2 regions of the Paenibacillus sp. F024 genome follow, and region 1 is predicted to be linked to the other one. Evidence: riboswitches for the same ligand, from Rfam matches in the RefSeq annotation. Region 1 holds a riboswitch; the other holds the start of a gene.
What was found. Region 1 has a riboswitch for thiamine pyrophosphate ahead of ACZYR9_RS13945 (ECF transporter S component). Riboswitches for the same ligand answer to the same signal wherever they lie in the genome.
Positions count from the first base shown of each region.

Region 2: linked by a shared signal. The riboswitch ahead of ACZYR9_RS11415 (ABC transporter ATP-binding protein) and the one ahead of ACZYR9_RS13945 (ECF transporter S component) in region 1 are both predicted to bind thiamine pyrophosphate.

Region 1 is NZ_JBVASZ010000012.1:31,506-38,721, forward strand. Features, by position in the region: gene ACZYR9_RS13935 (energy-coupling factor transporter transmembrane component T family protein) at 1-33, opposite strand, end outside; gene ACZYR9_RS13940 (ABC transporter ATP-binding protein) at 40-1,560, opposite strand; gene ACZYR9_RS13945 (ECF transporter S component) at 1,557-2,150, opposite strand; TPP riboswitch at 2,262-2,367, opposite strand; gene ACZYR9_RS13950 (hypothetical protein) at 2,532-2,738, shown strand; gene asd (archaetidylserine decarboxylase) at 2,898-3,689, shown strand; gene ACZYR9_RS13960 (MFS transporter) at 3,730-4,986, shown strand; gene ACZYR9_RS13965 (DUF2797 domain-containing protein) at 5,169-5,978, opposite strand; gene ACZYR9_RS13970 (Dabb family protein) at 6,190-6,483, opposite strand; gene gmd (GDP-mannose 4,6-dehydratase) at 6,753-7,216, shown strand, end outside.
Region 2 is NZ_JBVASZ010000009.1:38,874-46,089, forward strand. Features, by position in the region: gene ACZYR9_RS11395 (DMT family transporter) at 1-100, shown strand, start outside; gene ACZYR9_RS11400 (sigma-54-dependent Fis family transcriptional regulator) at 221-2,008, shown strand; gene ACZYR9_RS11405 (four-carbon acid sugar kinase family protein) at 2,171-3,454, shown strand; gene pdxA (4-hydroxythreonine-4-phosphate dehydrogenase PdxA) at 3,460-4,458, shown strand; TPP riboswitch at 4,540-4,649, shown strand; gene ACZYR9_RS11415 (ABC transporter ATP-binding protein) at 4,702-5,451, shown strand; gene ACZYR9_RS11420 (ABC transporter permease) at 5,448-6,209, shown strand; gene ACZYR9_RS11425 (ABC transporter substrate-binding protein) at 6,206-7,216, shown strand, end outside.

The sequences.
Region 1 (7,216 bases):
CCACGTTTCCTTGTATGACCAACGAAACGGCACAGCCCATCAGCTCCTTGGTTCTGCGGTAAGCGGCGGGCATGCCGCCGTGAACCGGCTTGTGTACTCTTCGGGGCTGAGCTCCGCGGCAAGACGCCCCTGCCGCACCTCCCAGACCCGGGTAGCCAACCTTCTTACAATTTCCGGATCGTGCGTGACCATAACAATGGCAACCCCTTCCTGCCGCCAAGTCTCCAGCTTCTCCAGCAGCGCGAACGTATTTGCGGCATCCTGGCCAAAGGTAGGCTCGTCAAGCAGAACAAGCCGCTGCGCTTTTACCGTTGCCGCCGCTACGCTGAGACGGCGCTTCTGCCCGAGCGACAGCTGATACGGATGCAAATTCCGGTGCCGATCGAGACCGAACCACTGCAGCAGCTCATCGGTTTTCTCCCGGGTCGCTTCCTCGGATTCCCCGTCGCGCCTGAAATTAAAAGCCAATTCATCATACACGCTGTTGGTCACAAACTGCATCTCCGGGTTTTGAAAAACATAAGCCGCCATACCGTTAATGTCGTCGAAGCCTTGTACCGGCCGTCCTGCAAGCCTGTAGCTGCCTCGGGTTGGAATCAATTGCATCAGGGATTGAAGCAGGGTGCTTTTCCCCGCGCCGTTCTCTCCCACCACAGCAACCCAGTCCCCGGGATACAAGCTTGCGGAATCGGCTTCGATCTTGGGGGTGTTCCCCTGATAGCCGATAAACCCGTGAAGTTGGACCAAAGGCTCCCTCTCCTTGGGAGGACCGCTTAAAAATCGGTCGTTATCCTTTGGGAACCGGTTCTCCTGGTCATCCCACACGCCCGGATACCAAATTCCGTACTCTTTAAGCATCGGCTTGTAATCCCGGAAAATATGCTCCGGCTTTCCGTCTGCAGTGATACGCGCGTGAACGTCAAAGAGGATCACCCGATCTACGAAATCGACAATTTCGTCAATTTTGTGCTCTACTATAATAACGGTCTTATCCTGAGTGATTTGTTTTACGGTTTGCCATACCTCGGACGTCCCTTTCGGGTCGAGGAGCGATGTCGGCTCATCGAGAAACCAGACGTCAGGCTTCAGCGCCAGCAGCGAGGCGATAGCCAGCCGCTGCTTCATTCCCCCGGAAAGCGCAGCAATCGGCACATGAGGATCATCCAGAGCCAGTCCAACCTGCTCCAGACACTGCTTGATCATCTCCGGCATTCGTTCATGGGGGATCCCGATATTCTCAAGCGCAAACGCAATTTCTTCATCTGCATATGGCATGCAGAACTGGGAGTCCGGGTCTTGAAACAAGTACCCCCACGAAGAGGGAATCCCGATGCCTTCATATTTGAGCGGCACCTCCAATGCCTCAGGAATCAGCCCGCTTAAGACCTGCAGAAGCGTAGATTTACCGCAGCCGCTTGGACCAAGCAGCAGCACCTTTTGCCCTACAGGCACGGCCGCCGTCAAATCATCGAACAGCAGCGACGGACTGCCCGGAAACTTCAGCCTAAGCTGCGAAACCCAGGCGATGAAATGGTCCGCATATGGCTGTCCTCCGTTCACTGCCCCCTCTTCCTTTCCAAAGCCTCATAATCGTCGGCGCTCGCCGGACGCACAAGCTGGGTGACTCCGGTTTTTTCCAATGCCTTCACAAGAAGGTAGGCCAGAGGCCCGCCGAAGAGATACCCGCCGATAAACCTCATGACGATATAAAGAATCAGACTCCAGGTTTGCAATTCCAGAAGATAGCCTTTGAGAAAATCGAGCGCAAGCGCGGCCGCTCCTGCAGCAACTCCGGCGAGACCGGCTGCGGTCGCAGAGTATCGTTTATAGAGGAACAAGGCAAAAATCAGCTCCGCGCCAATCCCCTGCAGCACTCCATACGTAAGCAGCTCAACACCGTACGGAGAACCGGTGATCAGCTCGCCGGAGGCTGCGGCCACTTCCGCCAGCAGAGCGACCCCGGGCTTGCGGATGATCAGGAATGCGACGGTTGCTGCCATAAACCACATTCCGTACATCAATTGGTCAAGCTGGATGCCCGGAAGCTTGGCCAGGTTATAGATGTCGGTCCATACCCTATAAATGATACCGAACACAACCGCAATGACGACCGTAACCAAAATATCCGTTAGCTTCAAGCGTTTGGACATGGTATCCTCTCTCCTTTTTTATCATGTCATGGGAGCCTGCAGGGAGAATGACGGCAAAAAGGCCGCTCCCCATGAAGGAAGCGGCCATATAAGCACAGAAAAGGCACATGTGCCCTACGATCTCCACTTTCCTACGCTGGCATAAACCAGATCAGGTTCAGAGGGTCTAGGATCTACCGATCCAATCTCAGCCTTTGCGGCTCCCCTAGTGACATAGAACATCATATCACGGTTGAACTATTTGTCAATGGAGAAATATTGCATAAAATGCTATAGCCAATCCCACCTTCTTCTGATACAATAATCATTGCTTGCACTTTCGAGCTTTGTACCGATATGCTGTTAATTTAAAGCGCTATCACGTGCGAAGGGTGAGATGGGATGAATGACATGATATCGATGCAGCGGGAAGCAGAGCGTTTCATTACACCGGATCTGGTATCCCAATGCGCCTACTGCACCATGATCTCTCCCGACCCCAAGTACAAAACCCCCGTATACTGCACCAAATACTCCGGATCAAGCCAGCCGATTCTGGTTAATCTGGCCGCTTGTCTTTCCTGCGGGGAATACAAAAACCGCCAATAAGGCTTAATGCTTTAGCTATAGCCGACAAGAAATGCTCCTGCTGGAGCTTTTCTTGCTTTATAAGGGTCGTTTTATGATTGCTTTGTGCTCCGTTCTGTGTCAAGATAAGCGTTAGATTCGCTTACTTACATTATGAGAAAACAGGTGAACCTTTCCATTATGAAGATTTCGCTATTCCGGCTTCTGACTGAGCTTTCCTCACGCAAGACCGTGTCGAAACTGACGGGAGCCTTCGCCAAATCCAAAGCCAGCAAAGCGCTGATTCCCCGCTTTATCCGCACTTACGGCATTCGCGAACAGGATGCGGAAAAAGCGGTTCATGAGTATGCTTCTTTAAACGAATTTTTTACCCGAAGGCTAAAAAGCGGTTTGCGTCCGATCGATGATACCCCCAATACCGTAGTCAGCCCCGTCGATTCGCTGATCACCGGGATGGGCGACATTCGGGAGGGATTGATCGTCAATGTGAAAGGGCAGGACTATACGATCGATGAGCTGCTGAATCAAAGTCCCCGTATGATCAATTACAAGCATGGATTTTATTATGTACTCTATTTGAGTCCCACCGACTATCACCGGATTCATTCGCCCGTGACAGGCACCATTCTGGAGAAGGAGCATATCGCAGGCAAGGTATATCCGGTGAATGACTTCGGACTCAAGCATATGCGGCGGGTCCTCAGCCGCAATGAACGTTTGATTACTTATATTCAGCATGAAACCGGGGAAGTCGCCGTCGTGAAGGTAGGCGCGTTAAATGTCAGCAGCATTCAATACGTTACCCCGCTTCCGGCGGAGCTAAGCCGCGGTGACGAGCTGGCCTACTTCGAATTCGGATCTACTATTGTACTGCTAACCGAAACGGGCACCTTCATCCCGCGCCAAGACTTAAAGGTCGGGAGCAGGGTTGCCATGGGTGAAGCGCTCGGAACAACGAAACAGAAGGATTAGACCGTAAAAGCCTAATCCGTCAGGAAAGGAGCGTTCTGCCATGCAGGCGCAAACCGGAGCGGCGGCTTCGGGACCGGTCTTTCAGAAGGCCCCGGAGTCCAATGCGAAACCAACCGTATTTCGTATACTGCTTGCCATCAGCTTGGTCCATTTGTTCAATGATTCGATTCAGTCGGTCATACCGGCGATTCTCCCGATTTTGAAGGATTCGATGAATTTGACCTACATGCAATCGGGTCTTATCGTGTTTGCGCTCAATATGACCGCTTCGGTCATGCAGCCGGTCATCGGCCTATATTCGGACCGCCGTCCTTCCCCTTACATGCTGCCCCTGGGAATGGGCTTCACCTTCATCGGGGTGTTGGGACTGGCTCTGGCGCCGAATTACTGGCTGGTTCTGCTGTCCGTACTGCTCGTCGGACTCGGCTCCGCCGTCTTCCACCCGGAAGGCTCGCGGGTAGCCTACATGGCCGGAGGCTCAAGACGCGGACTCGCGCAATCGATCTTTCAGGTCGGCGGCAACTCGGGGCAATCCCTGGCACCGCTGATGACAGCCCTTATCTTCGTACCGCTCGGACAATTCGGAGCAATCTGGTTCACGGCGGTAGCCGGTCTGGCCATTCTTGTTCAGCTCTTTATCTCACGCTGGTACAGCGGCTATATCGCAGCTCATCCGCCCGCGGCAAAAAAGAACGGCGTACGGGTCATGAGTCCTTTGCGCAAAAAACAGATTACGTTTGCCGTACTGACCTTGATTTTTCTCGTGTTCGCCCGGTCATGGTACCATGCCGGAGTTACCATTTATTATCCGTTTTACTTGATGGAAAAGTTCGGCATTCCTTTGGAAAAGGCCCAGATCTACATCTTCCTGTTTGCTGCGGCAGGCGCACTCGGCACCTTCATGGGCGGTCCGCTGTCCGATAAATTCGGACGGCGCAACCTGATCTTCTTCTCCATGGTAGGCTCCGCACCGCTGGCCGCGGTTTTACCTTATGCCAATGCGTTTTGGGCGTACGTCATTTTGCTCATCAACGGATTCATCATCTTATCGAGCTTCTCGGTCACGGTCGTTTATGCTCAGGAGCTGATTCCAGGCAAAATTGGAACTGTGTCCGGACTGGTCACGGGCTTGGCCTTTGGTCTGGGGGCATTGGGAGCCGTGGCCCTCGGGGGGCTGATCGACATACTGCATCTTCCCGTGGTCATGCAGATGGTCAGCTTCCTTCCTCTGATCGGCCTACTGACCTTCTTCCTTCCGCGTGACCGTACCCTCAAGGAATGGGCACAGGAAGCGTAACCTGAAAAATGGAAAGCACGATACCGCCAGTTGCAGGTGGATCGTGCTTTTTTGCTTCCTGAAGAACCATAACCCCTATATGCTTGCGTAAGTACGGACAACGTAAACCGAATTGACTCATCCATTGTATAAACAGATAAACAGATGAAGCTCATCATCCGAAGTCGACAATTGATTAGTTATTACTGCGCAGCCTGCCCGGCGCCGCGGGATATGGATACCCTATATCCGCTGAATTTTTTCACATTCATGACCGCCTGCTCAAACAGTAGGTAGCTGCCCTTGATCCCGATCAGACGATCCGTAATCACTGGTGATTTGTCCAGGTCATACGTCTTGATTTTCTGAAGCGACTCCAATTGCGGGTAAACGAATTCGAATACCTCTGTTTCATTGAGCAAATACGGCTTAAAGGCATCCGGAACATGGGCGAGAATTTCTTCTCTGCTTTGAAGCAGTTCCACCTCGCTGACTTCACCCTTTAACATTTTACGCCAGTCCGTTTTGTCCATCACGTGCTTGCTAAGTTCAAACTCCAGCTCTCCCGCAAGCTTTCTTGTCGGGAGCTCCGCGATGGGAATCGCCCGAACGGCCCCTTGATCCGTCCAGCGCTTCATTTGGTTACCCTTCCGGGTTAGACCTACTTTAAGGCCGCTGCTCACCGCAAGATATACATAGTGTGGAACCATGCAGTGGGTTTGTGCGAAAGCTTCATCGCGGCACGTTCCTTGATCAAAATGGCATTCATGAGGCTTAACGATACAAAGGTCATTTTCGGCTAAAGCGATAAAGCAGGGATAACAATAACCGGAATTATATGTTTTTTTAATTTTTCTATTGCAGTGGACGCATCGGATTTCATGTAAAAACTGAATGTGAAGCTGCTCCCCCATCCAATCATTAAGCTGGACCTCACGGTCATCAAGCCGCAATATATATTGAACCGGAGCTTCGTGCCGGTGTGTAAAGCCTCTTAAAAAACCGCTGTGCATACGTAGAATCACTCCTAGATTATGTACTGCTGGAAATCTATCAGCCTATGATCATTATACGCCCCTCAGAGAAAAAAGGATACTTAAGGAGCCCATGCTTGATGAGAACAATAGAAGGATCCCCCTAGCATTCTGGCAAAAAATAAGCTTCATCCGAGCCTGAGGCTACAAGACGAAGCTTAATTTACTGCCGATTTATTCGAAGTGAGCTTTAGATTTCAATATCAACTATAATACTGTCCACTCGTCCGAATTCCCGGATCAACGCCGCAACCGCTTGATGTTCCGGATTCGGTCCGTACGCCTCCAAAGCCGCTCTATTTTCAAAACGAACGCTCAATACCAGCTGATAGCCTTGATTTTTCTCCGAAAAGTTGATGCCGGCTTGAATATCTACGACTCCCGTAAGATGATGCTTGAGCGCTTTGAAACGTTGAACCACTTCCTGCAGCTGCTCCTGAGTAGTGGATTCGCCAAATTTGACTAATACAATATGATCGATCATGTGAAGGCCTCTTTTCTATTATAAATATCTTTCACTATACCATGGAAGCTCGTTCAAAACCACTTCCCCCATATATTAACCCCCTCTCTCAAAACGCTGCTCTATTTCATTTGAAAGGGCTATCGTTTTATATCAGTCGCTTGTACCTAAGTTAATAGTACATTTATACATTTAGTAGGCATGAATATAAGCATGAATTCTTTGAGATCAATATCATTAATCAATATGATTTTTTGAAGGGGATGAGATGACTTGAGAAAAGCCGAGGGATAACGGGGCAAGACGGCTCCTATTTAGCAGAGCTTTTACTAAAGGTTCATGGCCTCATTCGCCGAAACAGTACCATCCATACTGAAAGAATCGATCATCTGAAGGAAAACCACTCCAACGGTCAGCAGCAATTTTTTTTACACTACGGGGATTTAAACGATTCGGGCAGCTTAAGCAGACTGCTATACCGGATTGAGCCTAGTGAGGTTTACAATTTAGGAGCCCAAAGCCATGTGGGAGTTTCTTTTGATATACCTGAGTTTACTTCAGATGTTAATGCATTAGGGACATTACGAATGATAGATACCATCAAAGAAGTGAATCCCCGCATTAAATTTTATCAGGCTTCCTCCAGTGAACTATTCGGTTTGGTACAAGAAGTGCCTCAGCGTGAGAATACCCCATTTTATCCTAGGAGCCCGTATGCTGCTGCAAAGCTTTATGCCTATTGGATTACCGTCAA
Region 2 (7,216 bases), on a different contig from region 1:
CGGGATCATATGTATTCTTGCCGGGGTGTGGCTTGTCCATGCCAAAAAACCGGATCCGCCAAGGAAAAAGAGAAATGGTGAATTTTCATACGGAAAGTGATACACTTTAAACAGTTTAAGCACTTTAGGTACCCGAACAAAGGGAGGCTTAAAGTGCTTTACTTATATATACATGCCGTCATAATATACCATCAAGCAGGTTGGAGGATCTGATTTGGCTATGAAGATCAAGATTTTGCTGCTGGCTCCATATCGAGGATTGAAAGAATTAGCTTTAAGCCTGGCATCGGAACAGACGGATTTGGATATCACGGTAAAAGAAGGCGACCTTGAAGAAGCCCTAGTCATATATAAGCATCTGGAAAACGAAGGGTACCATATCATTATCAGCCGGGGAGGAACGGCGAATCTTCTTCGGGAGCATGTGCCCCAGCCTGTGGTGGAAATCCCCTTATCGGGCTTCGATATCCTTCGCACGCTAACCTTGGTCAAAGACTATAAGGGGAAGCTTGAGATGGTCGCTTTTCCGAATATTTGCGATGGTGTGATTGCCGTCTCCCACTTGATGGGAATTGAAATTCCTTATACGGTAATTCATGAGGAGTCGCAGGTGGAGGGCATTATCCGGCAGGCCAAGGATAAGGGCGTTCAAGTGATTGTGGGTGATACCGTTACCATACGCATAGCGAAGAAGCACGGATTACAGGGTGTCTTGATTACATCGGGAAAAGAATCCGTTATTGAGGCTTTTCATCATGCCAAGCAGATCTATCAATTGCTGCTGCAAGGAGATAAGAAATACCGGGCTTACGAAGCGCTGCTCAATGAACTGGAAGAAGGGGTTGCCATTGCCGACGAGCAGGGAGGGATCCGCTTTGCAAACCCCAGCTTTGACCGGTTTGTACGGCTTTTCGGGGAAACGCCCAGCCTCTCTTTAGTAGAAATGTTTCCGGATTGGATGCCCATGGTGCACAACGTCAACGAAAATAAAAAAGCGATATCCCGTGTTAGTGCGGGAGGACGGCAGCTGCAGTGGAGTTTGGGGTTATTTGAAGAGGACAGGCATCGGCGCCTTTACTTTGTGAAAATAAAATCGCTGCGGGATGGGGAGGAGCTGGAGATTCATTATACCCAGCCTCCGGTCAATTCGTTTACCCAGATTCTCGGCTCGGCCAAAGAAGGCAGGAAGGCTATCGAACAAGCGGCAGAAGCAGCCGGCAAGCATCTGATTACCTTGTTCGGAGAGGAAGGGACGGGCAAGAAATATATCGCGGGAGCGATTCACGGATCATTGGAGCTGAACAACGAACCTTTTATAGAAATCCAGATTAAGGCCGGCACCCCCGGTGCGCTTTCCAGATTGACTGATGTACTGTCCGGGATGGAAGCGGGAACGGTTTATATCAAAGGGCTGGAAAAGCTTGATTATCTCAGTCAATCGGCTGTCAGCCAATGGTTGGAACGGCAGCCATACAAAGTGATCCTGTCCTTTAAGGAATCTCCCAAGGCCATGCTCGACAAAGGCATCGTATGTGAAGAGCTGTATAAGCTGATGTCGAGGCATCCCGTTTATATTCCGTCCTTACGTGAGAGAATCGAGGATCTGGATGAATATATTCGTTATTTTATTGGAAAATCAAATGAAAAGTACGGAAAGCAAATCGTCGGAATTCGCCGCGAGGTGCTGGAAAAGCTGTCTGACTTTGCATGGAAAGGGAACCTCGAAGAGCTGGAACATATGATCGACTCCTTTGTGAGGATTTCCAAAGGACAATACATTGAAGACAACGTGCTATCCCTGCTTCCAATGCATTCCCGCATAAAGAAAAGCGCGGCCCGCAGCGGCTTTATGGAAATCGATATTCAGCAAACGCTTGAGGATATCGAACACGAAATTATTCAACGCGTGCTCGAAGAGGAGCATATGAATCAATCCAAAGCGGCCAAGCGGCTGGGCATCACGAGAGCTACCTTGTGGAGAAAGCTAAAGCAGACCAGAAACGAGTGAGAGTGTTTTGTTTTTAAACACTTTCACTCGTTTTTTTACAAAATTAAAAGTTTTTATTGATTTACTGGCGATTAAATATTATGATTTAGAGTAACGAAAGCGATTTTTTGAGAAATATATGTATAAAAATTAAACATTTTTCATTTAAAAGAGGTGAATGCGTTGAAGTTAGCGATGATTGCTGATGATTTGACAGGAGCTAATGATAGCGGAGTGCAGCTGGCTAGATACGGTTTAAATACGTCGGTCTTATTCGCGCTGGATGAAACCGCTATCGCTCGGGATGCCATTGTCATCGATACGGATAGCCGCTGGCTGCCCCCGAGCCAAGCCTATGACAAGGTCAAAGAAGCGTCGCAGGTTCTTAAATCGGGCAGCTTTGATGTGATCTACAAAAAAGTGGACTCCACGCTGAGAGGAAATCTTGGGACGGAGATCGATGCTCTATACGACGCGTTTCAACCGGATTTCGTCGTGATTGCTCCGGCCTATCCGAAGAATGGCCGAACCACCGTCAAGGGCATTCACTACCTTCACGGCAAGCCTTTGGGCGAGACGGAAATCGCAAGAGATCCGAAAACGCCTGTGCGCGATTCCTATATCCCAAGACTTGTGCAGAATCAATCGGAGCGCTCGGTGGCTTTGGTGACTTATGAGGAACTGAGATCCGGGCTCGAACCGGTTCAGGCCAAGCTGAAGCAATGTCAAGAGGATCAGATCCGGTACATCGTATTTGATGCCGAACAGGAAGACGATTTGCGGCTTATTGTTCAAACGGTGTCCCAAAGCGGCTATTCCGTTTGTTGGGTAGGCTCGGCAGGATTGGCTAATTATTTACCGGAGGTTTACGGGCTTGAACCAAAGCAGATCAAGCTGGAAATTCCGCAGGATCAGAAGCCTGTGCTGCTCGTTGCCGGCAGTGTAAGTCCAACCACCCGCAAACAGCTGGACATTGTCGTTGAACAGCCTCATATTAAAGGTATAGAGCTGCGCTCCTCTTTGCTTGTAGCCGATGAAGAATCCCGTAAGGCGGAAATCCAAAGAGCATATGAGGATGCCATGCAGGCACTTCGGGAGCAGGCTGATATTGCTCTGTTTTCCTCCGGAAAGCCTGAAGATATTGAAGAGGCCCAACGGCTGGGCAAAAAGAACGGAATGGACGAAAGCGCGGTGAGCAATTCGATCTCCGCCGCACTGGGAACAGTAACCTCCCGTCTGATCGAAGCCTGCGAATTGAAGGGCTTGGTGTTAACCGGAGGAGATACGGCCAAGCAGGTCTGTACCCAGCTTGGCGTGACCGGATTCCAACTCATTGCCGAAGTGGAAACCGGCATCCCGCTCGGCCGTACAATTGGAGCCAAGCCGATGTATGCCATCACTAAAGCGGGGGCATTCGGAACGGATTTATCGCTGCTTAATTCCATACAAAAGCTCAAGGGGGAATAAACTGTATGAAACCAGTTATAGGGATAACGATGGGTGATGCTGCCGGTATCGGACCGGAAATCATTGTAAAGGCGCTGCAATCGGCTCAGGTGTATGAGCAGTGCAAGCCGGTCGTCATTGGGGATTATAAAATTTTGGAACGGGCCAGAAGCATCGTGCAGGCCGATGTGAAGATTAATAAAATCAGTCAACTGAGCGAGGCTCTGTTTGAGCATGGCACTATCGACTGCGTTGATCTGGATATTTTGCCTGCGGATCTGCCGTTTGGACAGGTTTCGAGTGAAGCGGGGAACGCGGCTTTCCAATTTATTAAAAAGGCCGTGGAGCTTGCCAAAGACAAGGAAATTCATGCGATCTGCACCGCGCCGCTGAATAAAGAAGCCCTTCATAAGGGAGGACATCTGTATCCGGGCCATACCGAAATTTTGGCCGAGTTAACCGGTACCGAGGACTACTCGATGCTGCTGTCCTCTCCGAATCTGAAGGTCATTCATCTGACGACCCATGTGGGCTTGATTAAAGCGATCGAGATGATTAACCCGGAAAGAACGTATACGGTCGTTAAGCTGGCTCATGAGACGCTTACCCGCGCCGGGAAGACCGAGCCGAGAATTGCGGTATGCGGGATTAATCCTCATGCCGGTGAGAACGGCTTGTTCGGGAACGGGGAAGAAGAAGAGAAGCTCATTCCGGCCATTGAGAAAGCCAAAGCGGAGGGCATCAATGTAACAGGGCCGTACCCGGCCGATACGTTGTTTTTCCGTGCGGTCCGCGGGGACTTCGATATCGTGGTCGCCTGCTATCATGACCAAGGCCATGGTCCGATCAAGGTATTGGGATTGGAAGAAGGAGTCAATATTACGGTCGGATTAAAGGGCGGGATCATTCGTACCTCGGTAGATCACGGTACCGCTTTTGATATTGCCGGTAAAAATATTGCCGATGAGCGGAGTATGCTGGCCGCGCTGCGGGATGCCATCGAATTGGCTCCAAAAGATATCTAAGACAAAAGAGCCTGTGTTCCAATGGAGGAATACAGGCTCTTTCTTGACCGCCGGCCACCTATAGCGTATCATGAATATAATTGTATACAGCGTGGGAGCCCGGAGAACCGGGCTGAGAGTACGGCTGGTCCGCCGTTAACCATTTGAACCTGTTGGGTCATGCCAGCGTAGGGAGAGGTGAGGGACACACTTTGCTATGGGCAAGGTGTGTTTTTGTTAGTTGAAGGCAGGGGGAGGATCTAGGTGGCCTACCTGGAGTTTCAAGATGTAAGTCACAACTATAACGGGAAGCATCAGGTCATCCATGGGCTGCAGCTGCAAGTTCAGAAGGGGGAGTTTGTGTCCCTGGCCGGTCGAAGCGGCTGCGGCAAGACGACCTTGTTAAAGCTGGCGGCAGGTCTGCTCGCGCCTGACGAAGGGACGGTCTTGATCGCGGACAAGCCGGTCACGCAGCCGCAAACCCAAGTCGGCGTGGTCTTTCAGGCGCCTACTTTGTTGGAGTGGCAGACGGTAAGAGATAATGTCCTGCTTCCGGTGTCGTTGCTCCGCAAGCCGACCCGGGCCGACCGCGAGGCTGCGGACGCCTACCTTCAGCGAATGGGGCTTGCTCTGCATGCCGATAAGTATCCCGCCGAGCTGTCCGGCGGTCAGCAAAGCCGCGTAGGCATTGCCCGGGCCTTGATCCGGGAGCCGTCCTTGCTGCTGATGGACGAGCCCTTTGCTGCGCTGGATGCTCTGACAAGGGAGTCGCTGCAGGAAGACCTTCTCCAGCTGTGCAGGAGCAGGAAGATCACGGTTCTTTTTATTACCCATGACATTACGGAAGCCGTGTATTTATCGGACCGTGTCATCGTTCTTCATGGCGGAGGCATTGCCGGCGAATATTCCGTTCCTTTGCCGGATGAGCGCCATTATGAAATGCGCTATGACAGCGAATTTAACCGGGTTTGTCTGGCGGTGAGACAGGCGATGGAAGGAGGAGGCCGGAAGTGATTCGGAATGCAGTTCTTCCGTTCGGGCTTTTTGTACTGCTGATCGCCGCATGGGAAGGCTTTGTCCGTTCCAGCGGGGTTTCGGAGCTGGTACTGCCTGCTCCGTCGGTCATAGCCGATACCCTGTGGACGGGCTTGGTTACGGGATATTTTACAAAACATATCGGCCAAACGCTGCTTGAGATTGTACTCGGCTTGCTGCTGGGCGGCTTGTTCGGGGTTCTTTGCGGGATCGGGATGGGCGAATGGGCGTGGTTAAGACGGCTGTTATCCCCTTATGTCGTGGCCAGTCAAGCCGTGCCCAAGCTGGCTCTGGCTCCGCTGTTTATGATCTGGTTCGGATTCGGGACAACCCCCAAAGTCGTCATCACGGCGCTGATTTCCTTCTTTCCTCTGCTGGAAAGCACCGTTACCGCGATTCACTACGTAGACCCGTTGAAGCGGGACTTGTTCCGGGTGCTGGGCGCCTCCCGCTGGCAGACGTTGCTCCGGCTGAAGCTTCCGGCGGGCTTGCCCGGAATTCTTTCAGGACTTCGCGTCGCTGTGGTGCTGGCCGTGGTGGGGGCGGTGGTCGGTGAGTTTATCGGGGGCAACCAAGGCCTCGGGGCGCTGATCATCGCCTCCCAGGGGATGATGGATACACCTCTGATGTTCGCCGTACTGCTGCTGCTCACCGTGCTCGGCATGGCCCTGTATCAGATCGTTATTGTTGTTGAGAGGATCAAGCTAAAACCATATAAAAGGGAGAAAGATCAATGAAAAAATATTCGATTGCAGCCATGATGTTGGCGGGGAGCCTGCTGTTATCGGCCTGCGGCACCTCGTCGTCCCATGATGCCAATTCGGCTCCACCGGCCGCTCAAGCGCCGGCGCAAACGCAAAAGGTCGTCATGGCCAGCTGGAGCAAGCCGATCACCGAACAGACGAATCTTTATCATGCCGAGGAGCAGGGCTGGTTTAAGGAAAAGGGCATCGATTTTACTTTTGTTCCGGGAGCCGGGGGCGGAGATGCGATTAAGAACATCCTGTCCAAGCAGGCCGACATTGCGTTTACCGATCCGGGGTCCCTGTACTTTGCACTAGATAAAGGCGAGAAGCTGCACGTTATTTATAATATTTATCCTCAAAACGTATTCAATATCGTGTCTTTGAAGGATAAGAACATTCAGGAGCCCAAGGATCTCAAAGGCAAAAAAATCGGCGTATACAGCTTGTCCAGCGGCACCCGGCATAACCTGCTGGTCGTTCTGAATCAGGCGGGCTTAACGGAGAAGGATGTCACGCTCGTGGAAACCGGCGTTTCCAATTTTGCTCCTCTGATTCAAGGGCAGGTTGATGCTACGGCGGCTACGGATACCGGTCTGGCCGATGCGAAGCTGAAGGGACTCGGAGAAGTGAATGTAATCAACGTGAAGGACTCCTTGAACGTACCCAGCGACGTATTCGTTGTAACCGAGGAGACCTTCCAGCAGAAGAAAGAAATGCTGAAAAATTTCCTTGAGGTGTACAAAAAAAGCGCCGAGTGGATGATTCAAAATCCGGATGCGGCGGCTGAATTAGCTGTGACCAAAGCGATCGACGGAAAAGATAAAGCCCGCAATGTGGAAATCATCAAGCTGCGCAATGCATCCACAGTATCCGCAGATACGGACAAAAACGGACTCGGTTGGCTGGATGCGTCGGTACTGCAGCAAGGTGCCGAGGTATATAAGAAGCTAGGTCTGATCCAGAATAACTTGAATCTTGGCGATATCGTAACGAACGAC